Regions from separate parts of the Metabacillus sp. Hm71 genome, predicted to be linked through region 3. Evidence: a T-box and tRNA genes for the amino acid it is inferred to sense, from the RefSeq annotation. Region 3 holds a T-box; the other regions hold tRNA genes.

Region 1 (4,264 bases), 250 kb from region 3:
AGCTTTACGACCCGAAGGCCTTCTTCGCTCACGCGGCGTTGCTCCGTCAGACTTTCGTCCATTGCGGAAGATTCCCTACTGCTGCCTCCCGTAGGAGTCTGGGCCGTGTCTCAGTCCCAGTGTGGCCGATCACCCTCTCAGGTCGGCTACGCATCGTTGCCTTGGTGAGCCGTTACCTCACCAACTAGCTAATGCGCCGCGGGTCCATCTGTAAGTGGTAGCAAAAGCCACCTTTCAACTTCGAACCATGCGGTTCGAAATGTTATCCGGTATTAGCTCCGGTTTCCCGGAGTTATCCCAATCTTACAGGCAGGTTACCCACGTGTTACTCACCCGTCCGCCGCTAATCATCGGGAGCAAGCTCCCTCAGATTCGCTCGACTTGCATGTATTAGGCACGCCGCCAGCGTTCGTCCTGAGCCAGGATCAAACTCTCCAATAAAGAGTTGATATAGCTCATAAAAAATGTACTATTTTAGTACGTTGTTTGTTAATCGAAATTAACGTTGGCACGCTTGGTTTTGTTTAGTTTTCAAAGATCATTTTTGGAGCGGGTGAAGGGAATCGAACCCTCATCATCAGCTTGGAAGGCTGAGGTTTTACCACTAAACTACACCCGCAAAGTGACTCCACTGGTCGGGAAGACAGGATTCGAACCTGCGACCCCTTGGTCCCAAACCAAGTGCTCTACCAAGCTGAGCTACTTCCCGTAATATGGCGCGCCCGAGAGGAGTCGAACCCCTAACCTTTTGATCCGTAGTCAAACGCTCTATCCAATTGAGCTACGGGCGCATATTTGTTCAAGAATCTTTCAGAAGCGACTTAAACATTATATCAAATATCAATATTTAAGTCAATAACTTTTTCAAAAAGTTTACTTAGTATTAATTGGTGCGGCCGAGAGGACTTGAACCTCCACGGGGTCGCCCCCACTAGGCCCTCAACCTAGCGCGTCTGCCATTCCGCCACGACCGCGAATGAATACAATGGTGCGGGTGAAGGGACTTGAACCCCCACGTCACAAGGACACTAGATCCTAAGTCTAGCGCGTCTGCCAATTCCGCCACACCCGCATGGTGTGTTAAATGGTGAGCCATGAAGGACTCGAACCTTCGACCCTCTGATTAAAAGTCAGATGCTCTACCAACTGAGCTAATGGCTCTTAGTTTCAAAACACTCTTAGTATTGACGCCCAAATTTCAGAAAGCTTATTCAAGAAGCGGCTCAATTTGTGCGCTGATGTTAATGCTTCGCAGCTTATTCATACGTTCTCTACCAACTGTGCTAATGGCTCATTTTATAATGAGTATTAAAAAATGGCTGGGCTAGCTGGATTCGAACCAACGCATGACGGAGTCAAAGTCCGTTGCCTTACCGCTTGGCTATAGCCCAATGAAATAATGTTTTTTAAAACAATTTATTAAAATAACAACAAGAATTTAATGATAACACTTCATCAAGAATAAATCAAGTTGTATTTTTTACCATGCACTCATTTAACAAATGGCGGTCCGGACGGGACTCGAACCCGCGACCTCCTGCGTGACAGGCAGGCATTCTAACCAACTGAACTACCGGACCAATTATTATATCAGGGAAATAAATAGGAGGTGAGCTTTGCGAATTAACGCAATTAGACCCACATCCTATTCTTCCACATATGGCTATGACCCGTACGGGATTCGAACCCGTGTTACCGCCGTGAAAGGGCGGTGTCTTAACCGCTTGACCAACGGGCCATATAAAATATGGCGGAGAAGGAGGGATTTGAACCCTCGCGCCGCTTACGCGACCTACACCCTTAGCAGGGGCGCCTCTTCAGCCTCTTGAGTACTTCCCCATATGGCTCCGCAGGCAGGATTCGAACCTGCGACCGATCGGTTAACAGCCGATAGCTCTACCACTGAGCTACTGCGGAATATTTTGCAACAGACTTCTTTTATTATATTGAGTAAGGATTGTCCTGTCAATACTCCTTTTCAATATTAACTAAATGAAGTTCTTTTATGATTATTTTTTTGCGCCATCAGCGACGGCTTTTATAATTTATCATAGTACCCTTCATTCCGTCAACCCTTTTTATACAGAGAGATTTTTCCACCGCATTTCCCACATACTAGACGAGTTGTATCAACTCTTCGCTTACGATTATAGATTTGATGACAGTTCTTGCATATATATTGCAGGAGAACACTATTCCCCTTTTTTTCTTGTTTTAAAGGTGTACAATACCTCGGCGCACCTACTTCTTTTAGTAATTCTTTAAAGTCTTTATCACCATGCTTATAGCCTCTTCCTTCTAAATGCAAATGATAGTGGCAGAGCTCATGTTTAATGATGCCAATTACCTCATCAAGACCGTACTCTTGATAATACTTTGGATTAACGTCGATATTATGGCTTCTTAATAAATACCTTCCTCCAGTCGTTCTCAGCCTTTTGTTAAAGGTTGCCTTGTGGTTGAATTTTTTTCGAAAATAGGTCAAAGAAATATCCTCAACGATTTTCTGAAGCTGTGTATCATCCACGATCATTTCCCCCAATTAAATGGTACATCGTACTAGCACTCTGCATACATTATAAACACCCATACTCCATTATAATGGTTAAGGAGGTATGCGCAAATGCCATCATGGTTACAAAATCAAATGCAACGTGCTTTTTATGAAAAAAATCGCTACCAAATCAAATTACTTAATCAGTGCTGGTTTTTCTATAGAGAAAAACACTGCTCATAAAAAGCAGTGTTTCTTTTTAATTATGCACCATAGTTAGGGCTACTCTTCCTTTTTTATGATCAACATCATCCACCCAAACCGTTACAACATCTCCAACCGATACAATATCAAGCGGATGCTTCACAAAGGATTTACTTAATTTCGAAATATGAACAAGGCCATCTTGCTTAACACCAATATCAACGAATGCCCCGAAATCGACGACATTACGTACAGTCCCTTGCAATTCCATACCTTGCTGTAAGTCTTCTAATTTTAATACATCTTTTTTCAATAATGGTTTTGAAACTTCGTCGCGCGGGTCTCTTTCCGGACGAATTAATGCATCACATATATCTTTAAGTGTTAACTCACCAATTCCAAGGACCTCTGCTGTTTCTTTTAGATTTATATTCATGATCTTTTCTTTTAACTCTTCACTTCCTAAATCAGAAACAGAAGCATTTAATTGATCCAAAAGCTTTTGTACCTCTGTATATCTTTCAGGATGAATTCCGGTCCGATCTAAAGGCTGCTCACCTTCTATAATTCTTAAGAAACCGATACATTGCTCAAATGTTTTCGCTCCCAAGCGAGGAATATCCTTTAACTGCTTGCGGTTTGAAAATCTCCCAAGCTCTTCTCTCTTCTTTACAATATTGTTCGCAACAGCCTTACTTAAGCCGGCAACATATTGTAACAGTGAAGATGAAGCGGTATTAACATTGACTCCTACCTGGTTTACAACTGTTTCAACAACAAAGGTTAACGACTCATTTAGCTTTTTTTGTGAAACATCATGTTGATATTGACCAACACCAACTGATTTAGGATCAATTTTCACTAACTCAGCCAATGGGTCTTGCAGTCTTCTTGCAATTGAAACAGCACTTCTCTCCTCAACCTGCAAATCAGGGAATTCCTCTCTTGCCAAATCGGAAGCAGAATACACACTAGCACCAGCTTCATTAACAATTAAGTAAGACACTTCATCATCGATTTCTTTTAAAACATCTGCGATAAATTGTTCTGTTTCCCTTGATGCCGTTCCGTTTCCAATCGCTACGATTTCAATATTGTAGGTTTTTAAAACATCTTTTACAGTCGCAACCGCTTGCTCCTTCTTATTAACTGGCGGATGGGGATAAACGACTCCTATATGTAGCATTTTTCCAGTTTGATCGACGACAGCTAGTTTACAGCCTGTTCTATACGCAGGGTCTACTCCTAATACCATTCTTCCTTTTAAAGGCGGCTGCAAAAGCAGGTTCCGGAGGTTTTCTGAGAAAATATGAATGGCTCGATCCTCTGCTTTTTCTGATAATTCTTTTCTAATTTCCCTTTCGATGGATGGTTGGATTAATCTTTTATAGGCATCATCGATTGTCTCTACCATAATTTCCTGTACAATCGTTGCTTTACCCTTTAACTCTTGTTTTTGAATATAGTTAATAATTTCTTCATATGGCGGAATAATCGCGATACGAATGATATCTTCCTTTTCACCGCGATTTATCGCAAGCACACGGTGAGGAACAATTTTTTGAA
Region 2 (4,264 bases), 1.7 Mb from region 3:
GTAGAGCACGATCGAACAAGCTTCGAAGCTGTGCTTCAGCACACAAATCGAGCTGCTTCTTGATTAATCTTCCTGAGATTTGGGTGACTGTTAGGTAAGAATGACTATATATTACACAATACTAAATACGCCGGTGTAGCTCAATTGGTAGAGCAACTGACTTGTAATCAGTAGGTTGGGGGTTCAAGTCCTCTCGCCGGCACCACTTATTGTTTCAAAAAAATAAGAGCCATTAGCTCAGTTGGTAGAGCACGAATGAATAAGCTGCGAAGCATTAACTTCAGCGCACAAATTGAGCCGCTTCTTGAATAAGCTTTCTGAAATTTGGGCGTCAAACCTATGAGTGTTTTGAAACAAGAGCCATTAGCTCAGTTGGTAGAGCATCTGACTTTTAATCAGAGGGTCGAAGGTTCGAGTCCTTCATGGCTCACCATTTTACACACCGTGCGGGTGTGGCGGAATTGGCAGACGCGCTAGACTTAGGATCTAGTGTCCTTGTGACGTGGGGGTTCAAGTCCCTTCACCCGCACCATCTAAATCATGCGGAAGTAGTTCAGTGGTAGAACACCACCTTGCCAAGGTGGGGGTCGCGGGTTCGAATCCCGTCTTCCGCTCTTTATAAGTGCCGGGGTGGCGGAACTGGCAGACGCACAGGACTTAAAATCCTGCGGTAGGTGACTACCGTACCGGTTCGATTCCGGTCCTCGGCACCAGTTAGACTTGCGCCCGTAGCTCAATTGGATAGAGCGTTTGACTACGGATCAAAAGGTTAGGGGTTCGACTCCTCTCGGGCGCGCCATTTCTAGAAGTGAGAAATCGGAAGTCAGAAGTTAGATTAAAGGCTTTGCTTCGAAGCAGTACTTAAAGATCTCTGACCTCTCACATCATACCTCTGATATCTAGTACGGGAAGTAGCTCAGCTTGGTAGAGCACTTGGTTTGGGACCAAGGGGTCGCAGGTTCGAATCCTGTCTTCCCGACCATCTCTTATAATTGTTTTTGGGGCCTTAGCTCAGCTGGGAGAGCGCCTGCTTTGCACGCAGGAGGTCAGCGGTTCGATCCCGCTAGGCTCCACCATAAATTCAACTTAAACTTCTATTTTGGCGGTGTAGCTCAGCTGGCTAGAGCGTACGGTTCATACCCGTGAGGTCGTGGGTTCGATTCCCTCCGCCGCTACCATTTTGGACCTTTAGCTCAGTTGGTTAGAGCAGACGGCTCATAACCGTCCGGTCGTAGGTTCGAGTCCTACAAGGTCCACCATTTTAAAAAAAGTATTACGGAGGAATACCCAAGTCCGGCTGAAGGGATCGGTCTTGAAAACCGACAGGGGTGTCAAAGCCCGCGGGGGTTCGAATCCCCCTTCCTCCTCCATATTATATTTAATATTATCGTCGCGGGGTGGAGCACGAACGAATATGCTTCACTGAATAATCATCAGCGTACCGATTGAGCTGCTTCTTGAATCAGCATCCTGAAATCGGGACGGTCTCTATTAGGCAATATCTAAGAGCATAGATAAACTTTAATTTATATTATCGTCGCGGGGTGGAGCAGTCTGGTAGCTCGTCGGGCTCATAACCCGAAGGTCGCAGGTTCAAATCCTGCCTCCGCAACCAAAATGGTCCGGTAGTTCAGTTGGTTAGAATGCCTGCCTGTCACGCAGGAGGTCGCGGGTTCGAGTCCCGTCCGGACCGCCATTTTAAAATTCCTAATCTAGAGTAAAAGGGTTTCAATAAGCGAGAAGGTCGAGGAAGCGACTGAGGGAGCACCGGAGCGTATGTTAATACGTGAGGATGTGAGCGATGGAGCTGACGAAGAGATTCGAAGCTTAGTGGAAGCCGTAAACTAAATGGCTCGGTAGCTCAGTCGGTAGAGCAATGGACTGAAAATCCATGTGTCGGCGGTTCGATTCCGTCCCGAGCCACCTTTTAAAAAGTTGATATATTTTATGTGGCGGCTGTGGCGAAGTGGTTAACGCATCGGATTGTGGTTCCGACATTCGTGGGTTCGATTCCCATCAGCCGCCCCATTTTACTTGCGGGTGTAGTTTAGTGGTAAAACCTCAGCCTTCCAAGCTGATGATGAGGGTTCGATTCCCTTCACCCGCTCCAGAAAGTGGGCCTATAGCTCAGCTGGTTAGAGCGCACGCCTGATAAGCGTGAGGTCGATGGTTCAAGTCCATTTAGGCCCACCATACATTTTATTCCGCAGTAGCTCAGTGGTAGAGCTATCGGCTGTTAACCGATCGGTCGCAGGTTCGAATCCTGCCTGCGGAGCCATATGGGGAAGTACTCAAGTGGCTGAAGAGGCGCCCCTGCTAAGGGTGTAGGTCGCGTAAGCGGCGCGAGGGTTCAAATCCCTCCTTCTCCGCCATATAACAAACATAATGGCCCGTTGGTCAAGCGGTTAAGACACCGCCCTTTCACGGCGGTAACACGGGTTCGAATCCCGTACGGGTCATCAAAAAAACACTGCATTCCTGCAGTGTTTTTTTCTATACATATTGATTTTGATCTTAACAAGTGGTAAAGCCACCATTAATGGAACCCTCACATTATTTAGGCAATGCTTATTTGTTGACGTTTGTCCTTAAAAAGGCTTATAGTTATTTTAATAAAAATAAATGAATTCCTTTTACTATGTTTTTGACATTTTCAATTCAGCTTTGTTTATTTATTCAACCAGCAAAGATCATCCTTCAATAGGATATTCATGAATCAATTTCCTTCTTTTTTTCTTCAAAAGAACTTTCAACAAATTCCTACAAAAAGTCGAATTTAATGTTTTATTACTATAATAAATAGTGGTTTGACTTGTCCATAATCCTAGTTATTTAAACGCTTTCATTAAATCAAATTATATTATTTCAATTTCAAAAACATCTTTTTAATTCTTAAGTATTTCTACGGTTTTAGGGCAGTTCCTTTCCTTTTTTCTTTCTTTTTCTTATATTTTAAAAGTATAACATTCACCCTCAACTTCAAAGGTTTTGTTGGATTATGTCGTAAAAAAGTAGCGGTTACATTGCAGGTATCTACTAGTAAGTCTTGAATGTTTAGCATAGAGATATTAAGAGAAAGGGTGACATATGTGACTCTCACTTGTCCAACAGACTATGATATTCATTTATTTCATGAGGGACAGTCATTTGAAAGCTATGGTTTTTTAGGTGCACATACACAAGAACTGAATGGGGTTATAGGTACAAATTTCTGTGTTTGGGCACCACATGCAAGACAGGTAAATGTTGTTGGTGATTTTAACGAGTGGAATGGTCAAAATCATCAAATGGAAAGGATTAATGAGGAGGGGATATGGGGCTTATTTATTCCGCAATTAGAAGCAGGGGAAATATATAAGTATGAAATTGTGACAGCTAATGGAGAGACTTTGTTAAAAGCAGATCCATACGCTTTTTTTTCAGAAGTAAGACCAAATACGGCATCTGTTGTTTATGATTTATCTGGCTATGTTTGGAAGGATCAAAAATGGAAGAAAAAGAAGCGACTTAAGCAGCCATATGATCGACCAATGGCGATTTACGAAGTTCATTTAGGTACATGGAAAGTAAAAGAAGATGGAGAGTTGTACAGCTACAAAGAATTAATAGAGGAACTAATACCATATGTAATAGATCATGGGTTTACTCATATTGAGTTGCTGCCAGTTATCGAACATCCATATGATCGTTCTTGGGGCTATCAGGGAACGGGCTATTTCTCTGCAACAAGTAGATTTGGGACACCTCACGAGCTAATGGAATTTATTGATGCATGCCATCAAGAAAATATCGGTGTCATTATTGATTGGGTGCCGGGACATTTTTGTAAGGACTCCCATGGACTTTATATGTTTGATGGTGAGCCTACATATGAATACAAAACTGAAAAAGATCGAGAAAATTGGGATTGGGGAACAGCAAACTTTGATCTTGGCAAACCAGAGGTTCAAAGCTTTTTGATTTCAAATGCGATATTTTGGATGGAACATTTTCACGTAGATGGATTCAGAGTTGATGCAGTTGCAAATATGCTTTACTGGCCAAATTCACATGAATTAGTGGAGAATCCTTACGCAGTTAGCTTTTTAAGAAAATTAAATGAAGCTGTTTTTGCAAAAGATCCTGATATTTTAATGATTGCTGAAGATTCAACTGATTGGCCGATGGTAACCGCTCCTACCTCGTCAGGTGGTCTAGGCTTTAACTACAAATGGAATATGGGCTGGATGAATGACATTCTTACCTATATGGAGACTTCTCCAGA
Region 3 (4,264 bases):
GAAATAGCAATGATTGAATGGGAAAAGAATCACCCTTCTGTACCTGTTATTAGACTTAATGGTGACTCTTTAGATTTTGTTAAAAACAAACATGATTTAACCAGGATCTTCAAACATTTAGATCAGCATTTTCAAAAAGGAGCCAGCTCAAATGAAACTACTAGATAAATATAACATTCCACACAACTCGGTTATTACAATTGCCGGTACTGTTGGTGTAGGAAAATCAACGATGACAAATGCACTAGCGAACGCGTTGAATTTCAAGACCTCTTTCGAAAAGGTTGATTCAAATCCTTATTTAGATAAGTTTTACGCTGATTTTGAACGCTGGAGCTTTCACTTGCAAATCTATTTCCTTGCTGAACGTTTTAAAGAACAGAAGAAAATATTTGAATATGGCGGAGGATTTATACAGGATCGATCCATTTATGAAGATACGGGCATCTTCGCCAAAATGCATTATGAAAAAGGCACAATGTCTGCAGTTGATTACGAAACGTATACAAATCTTTTTGAAGCAATGGTGATGACGCCTTATTTCCCACACCCGGACCTTCTTATCTATCTTGAGGGAAGCTTAGATGATATTTTAGAAAGAATAAAATTACGAGGCAGACCAATGGAACAGCAAACCCCTGTTGAATATTGGGAGGAAATGCATCGCCGCTATGAAAATTGGATTAATAACTTTAATGCTTGTCCTGTTTTACGAGTGAATATTAACGACTATGATATCATGAAAAATGAACAAACTATCGAACCGATTATTGAGCGAATTGGGTATTTTATCGAGCAATCGAGGTTATTAAAAAAATAAAGCGAGACTTTCAATTACAAGGATTACGTTAAAATTGAAAAATAGCAATCACAAAGGATAGCATGCTCCTCTTTGTGATTGCTATTTTTTTTAAAAAGAACATAAAAAAAATCGTTACTACAAATGTAACGATTGTATCAATCCCCATATTTTATGCGCTAAATATGAGATAATGGTTTAAATTATGGAGGAGGAAGGGGGATTCGAACCCCCGCGGGCTTTGACACCCCTGTCGGTTTTCAAGACCGATCCCTTCAGCCGGACTTGGGTATTCCTCCGTTTCGACAAGATTTAATTTATCATATACTATTATGCTTGTCAACAATTTCGTGAAAAAAATTAAAAACTTTTTCTATTAATTAGCATGCTCGCGATAGAATAGCTTTATACAGATTGAAACAAGGAGTTTTTTAATGAATCAAAACTCCCTGTTTCGATCAATTCGTTTTATTACTGAATGCTGATTCGCTCTTTATTTCCCATATATGGTCTTAAAACTTCTGGAATAATAACTGATCCATCTTCTTGTTGATAGTTTTCTAAAATGGCGGCTACCGTTCTTCCGATCGCTAATCCTGATCCATTTAAGGTATGAACATGTTCAACCTTGGCTTTCGCATCACGTCTGAAGCGTATGTTTGCACGGCGTGCCTGGAATGCTTCAAAATTACTGCAAGAAGAAATTTCCCGGTATGTTCCGTAGCTAGGAATCCAAACTTCAAGGTCATATTTTTTAGCTGCTGTGAAGCCTAGATCGGCCGTACACATGCTTAAAACCCTGTATGGCAATCCTAGTAGCTGAAGAACCTTTTCAGCGTGTCCTGTAAGCTTTTCAAGCTCCTCATAAGAGTCTTCAGGTTTAACAAAGCGGACTAGCTCAACCTTATTGAATTGATGCTGACGAATTAATCCTCTCGTATCCCTACCTGCAGACCCTGCTTCCGAACGGAAATTTGCACTAAACGCCGCATAGCAAATTGGAAGCTGTTCAACATTTAAAATTTCCTCGCGATGCAAATTGGTTACCGGTACCTCAGCAGTAGGAATTAAAAAGTAATCCTCACCTGCAATTTTAAAAGCATCCTCTTCAAACTTTGGTAATTGACCAGTCCCAGTCATACTGTCGCGGTTTACAATAAATGGCGGCAAAATTTCTGTATATCCATGCTCCTCGATATGAAGATCAAGCATAAAGTTAAAAAGCGCTCTTTCCAATCTTGCACCTAATCCGCGATAAAAAACGAAACGACTTCCTGTTACCTTTGCAGCTCGTTCGAAATCCAATATCTTTAGCCCATCTGCAATGTCCCAATGCGGTTTTGGTTCGAAATCAAACTTTGGTAATTCGCCCCATTTGCGAACTTCAATATTATCATCTTCAGTATCACCAATCGGCACACTCTCATGTGGAATATTTGGAATTGATAAAAGCAATTGATCTAATTCCGCTTCAACCTCACGCAATTGGTCATCAAGAACTTTAATCTCTTCTCCTACCTCTTTCATTGCTTTAATTAAATGATCAGCATCTTGCTTTTCTCTTTTTAATTGCGCAATTTGAGATGAAACATCATTTCGTTTGCTTTTGAGTTCTTCAGTAGATGCAATGAGCTCTCTTCTCTTTTTATCCAATTCCTCAAATTTTCCGAAATCTGTTAAATCTTCGCCGCGTTTTGATAACTTTTCTTTTACTTCTTCAAAATTCGCACGCAAATACCTAATATCTAACATGCTTCATTCTCCTTTGTCATTTATTATAAAATAGCTCAAATAATTTTGTGTTGATTAGTTGAAAAATCAACAATGAGCTTTAATATAACTAGAATAAAATAAAAAACTCCCGTCCCCAAAAAGGGACGAGAGTTACCCGCGTTGCCACCCTAGTTAAAAATACATAACGTATTTTTCACTTAATGAATAACGGTCATAGCCGGAATCGCCTAGTTAGTGTTAAAACCCTGTTCAGCCATTCATTCAAGGATGGATTCACAAGCATCTATCACCGATTTCCACCAAGCATCGGCTCTCTGCAGATAGAAGATCCTGCTACTAGTTCCTATCATCACGTTAACATATACATTTTAGTAATCATAAATTTACTACAAGTTTACAGCACCTGCAAGCTTTTTATACATCTATTTTGATTCTTTTACCATATTTATAAATAATTGCGTCATACGATGATCATCCGTTAATTCCGGGTGGAATGAGCATCCGAGGAACTGTCCTTGACGTGCTGCAACAATTCGTCCGTTATGTTTCGCCAGGATTTCAACATCTTCTCCTACCTCAACAATATGCGGTGCCCGGATAAATACACCTACAAAGTCCTCACCGACACCAGTAATCATTAATTCCGCCTCAAAGCTGTCTTTTTGACGGCCAAAGGAATTACGTTCAACGGTTGCATCTAATAGCCCTAAATGAGGCTCGCTGTTTCCAACAATGTTTTTGGCAAGTAAAATTAATCCAGCACATGTGCCAAACATCGGCTTTCCAGCAGCAGCAAAATTCTTTAAAGGCTCCATAAAGTTGTACTTATCAATTAAACGACGCATTGTTGTGCTTTCTCCGCCTGGGATAATTAAACCATCCACTTCATCAAGCTGTTCTACAGTCTTAATGACGATCCCTTCAGCATCACATGCCTCAACAGAGCGAATATGTTCTCTTACAGCCCCTTGCAGGCCTAAAACACCGATTTTTAGCATGTTAAAAACTCCTTTTTATTACCAACCACGCTCTTGCATTCTTTGCTCTGGTAAAAGGCTTGAAATTTCAATTCCTTGCATAGCACTTCCAAGACCTTTTGAAAGCTGAGCAATTAGTTCATAGTCTTGATAATGTGTTGTTGCTTCTACAATTGAACGAGCAAATTTAGCCGGATTTTCAGATTTGAAGATCCCTGAACCAACGAATACGCCATCTGCTCCAAGTTGCATCATTAATGCAGCATCTGCCGGAGTTGCTACACCGCCAGCTGCAAAGTTAACGACTGGCAATTTTCCTTCTTTTTTAATTTGAAGAAGAAGTTCAAATGGTGCACCAAGATTTTTTGCTTCCGTCATTAATTCATCTTCACTCATCGCTGCAACTTTACGAATTTGCGCATTCACTTTACGCATATGACGAACAGCTTCAACAATGTTACCTGTACCAGGTTCACCTTTTGTACGAAGCATCGATGCACCTTCAGCGATACGACGAGTCGCTTCACCTAAGTCGCGGCAGCCGCAAACAAATGGAACAGTGAAGTCACTTTTTAACAGATGGAATTCTTCATCAGCAGGTGTTAATACTTCACTTTCGTCAATGTAGTCTACACCCATTGCTTCTAATACACGTGCTTCAACGATATGACCGATACGTGCTTTTGCCATTACTGGAATGGATACAGCATTCATCACTTCTTCTACGATTGTAGGATCAGCCATTCTTGCTACA

The links. The T-box of region 3 lies ahead of serS (serine--tRNA ligase). A T-box ahead of a tRNA ligase gene usually reads a tRNA of that ligase, here a tRNA-Ser.
Region 1: it encodes a tRNA-Ser, which carries the amino acid that the T-box ahead of serS (serine--tRNA ligase) is inferred to sense. The anticodon was not compared.
Region 2: it encodes a tRNA-Ser, which carries the amino acid that the T-box ahead of serS (serine--tRNA ligase) is inferred to sense. The anticodon was not compared.

Annotation. Positions count from the first base shown of each region.
Region 1 is NZ_CM200278.1:266,889-271,152, reverse strand. It holds rRNA gene ACSVDH_RS01475 (16S ribosomal RNA) at 1-441, opposite strand, end outside; tRNA gene ACSVDH_RS01470 (tRNA-Gly) at 546-619, opposite strand; tRNA gene ACSVDH_RS01465 (tRNA-Pro) at 633-709, opposite strand; tRNA gene ACSVDH_RS01460 (tRNA-Arg) at 715-791, opposite strand; tRNA gene ACSVDH_RS01455 (tRNA-Leu) at 889-974, opposite strand; tRNA gene ACSVDH_RS01450 (tRNA-Leu) at 987-1,072, opposite strand; tRNA gene ACSVDH_RS01445 (tRNA-Lys) at 1,086-1,161, opposite strand; tRNA gene ACSVDH_RS01440 (tRNA-Gln) at 1,317-1,391, opposite strand; tRNA gene ACSVDH_RS01435 (tRNA-Asp) at 1,504-1,580, opposite strand; tRNA gene ACSVDH_RS01430 (tRNA-Glu) at 1,667-1,738, opposite strand; tRNA gene ACSVDH_RS01425 (tRNA-Ser) at 1,749-1,839, opposite strand; tRNA gene ACSVDH_RS01420 (tRNA-Asn) at 1,843-1,917, opposite strand; gene ACSVDH_RS01415 (SprT family protein) at 2,069-2,527, opposite strand; gene cmpA (cortex morphogenetic protein CmpA) at 2,624-2,737, shown strand; gene ACSVDH_RS01405 (Tex family protein) at 2,754-4,264, opposite strand, start outside.
Region 2 is NZ_CM200278.1:4,422,765-4,427,028, reverse strand. It holds tRNA gene ACSVDH_RS21975 (tRNA-Thr) at 130-205, shown strand; tRNA gene ACSVDH_RS21970 (tRNA-Lys) at 358-433, shown strand; tRNA gene ACSVDH_RS21965 (tRNA-Leu) at 447-532, shown strand; tRNA gene ACSVDH_RS21960 (tRNA-Gly) at 543-614, shown strand; tRNA gene ACSVDH_RS21955 (tRNA-Leu) at 625-713, shown strand; tRNA gene ACSVDH_RS21950 (tRNA-Arg) at 723-799, shown strand; tRNA gene ACSVDH_RS21945 (tRNA-Pro) at 906-982, shown strand; tRNA gene ACSVDH_RS21940 (tRNA-Ala) at 1,001-1,076, shown strand; tRNA gene ACSVDH_RS21935 (tRNA-Met) at 1,102-1,178, shown strand; tRNA gene ACSVDH_RS21930 (tRNA-Ile) at 1,183-1,259, shown strand; tRNA gene ACSVDH_RS21925 (tRNA-Ser) at 1,278-1,370, shown strand; tRNA gene ACSVDH_RS21920 (tRNA-Met) at 1,539-1,615, shown strand; tRNA gene ACSVDH_RS21915 (tRNA-Asp) at 1,620-1,696, shown strand; tRNA gene ACSVDH_RS21910 (tRNA-Phe) at 1,851-1,923, shown strand; tRNA gene ACSVDH_RS21905 (tRNA-His) at 1,953-2,028, shown strand; tRNA gene ACSVDH_RS21900 (tRNA-Gly) at 2,037-2,110, shown strand; tRNA gene ACSVDH_RS21895 (tRNA-Ile) at 2,117-2,193, shown strand; tRNA gene ACSVDH_RS21890 (tRNA-Asn) at 2,204-2,278, shown strand; tRNA gene ACSVDH_RS21885 (tRNA-Ser) at 2,282-2,372, shown strand; tRNA gene ACSVDH_RS21880 (tRNA-Glu) at 2,388-2,459, shown strand; gene glgB (1,4-alpha-glucan branching enzyme) at 3,051-4,264, shown strand, end outside.
Region 3 is NZ_CM200278.1:20,748-25,011, reverse strand. It holds gene ACSVDH_RS00110 (deoxynucleoside kinase) at 1-168, shown strand, start outside; gene ACSVDH_RS00105 (deoxynucleoside kinase) at 152-820, shown strand; tRNA gene ACSVDH_RS00100 (tRNA-Ser) at 1,006-1,098, opposite strand; gene serS (serine--tRNA ligase) at 1,271-2,551, opposite strand; T-box leader at 2,670-2,892, opposite strand; gene pdxT (pyridoxal 5'-phosphate synthase glutaminase subunit PdxT) at 2,956-3,531, opposite strand; gene pdxS (pyridoxal 5'-phosphate synthase lyase subunit PdxS) at 3,550-4,264, opposite strand, start outside.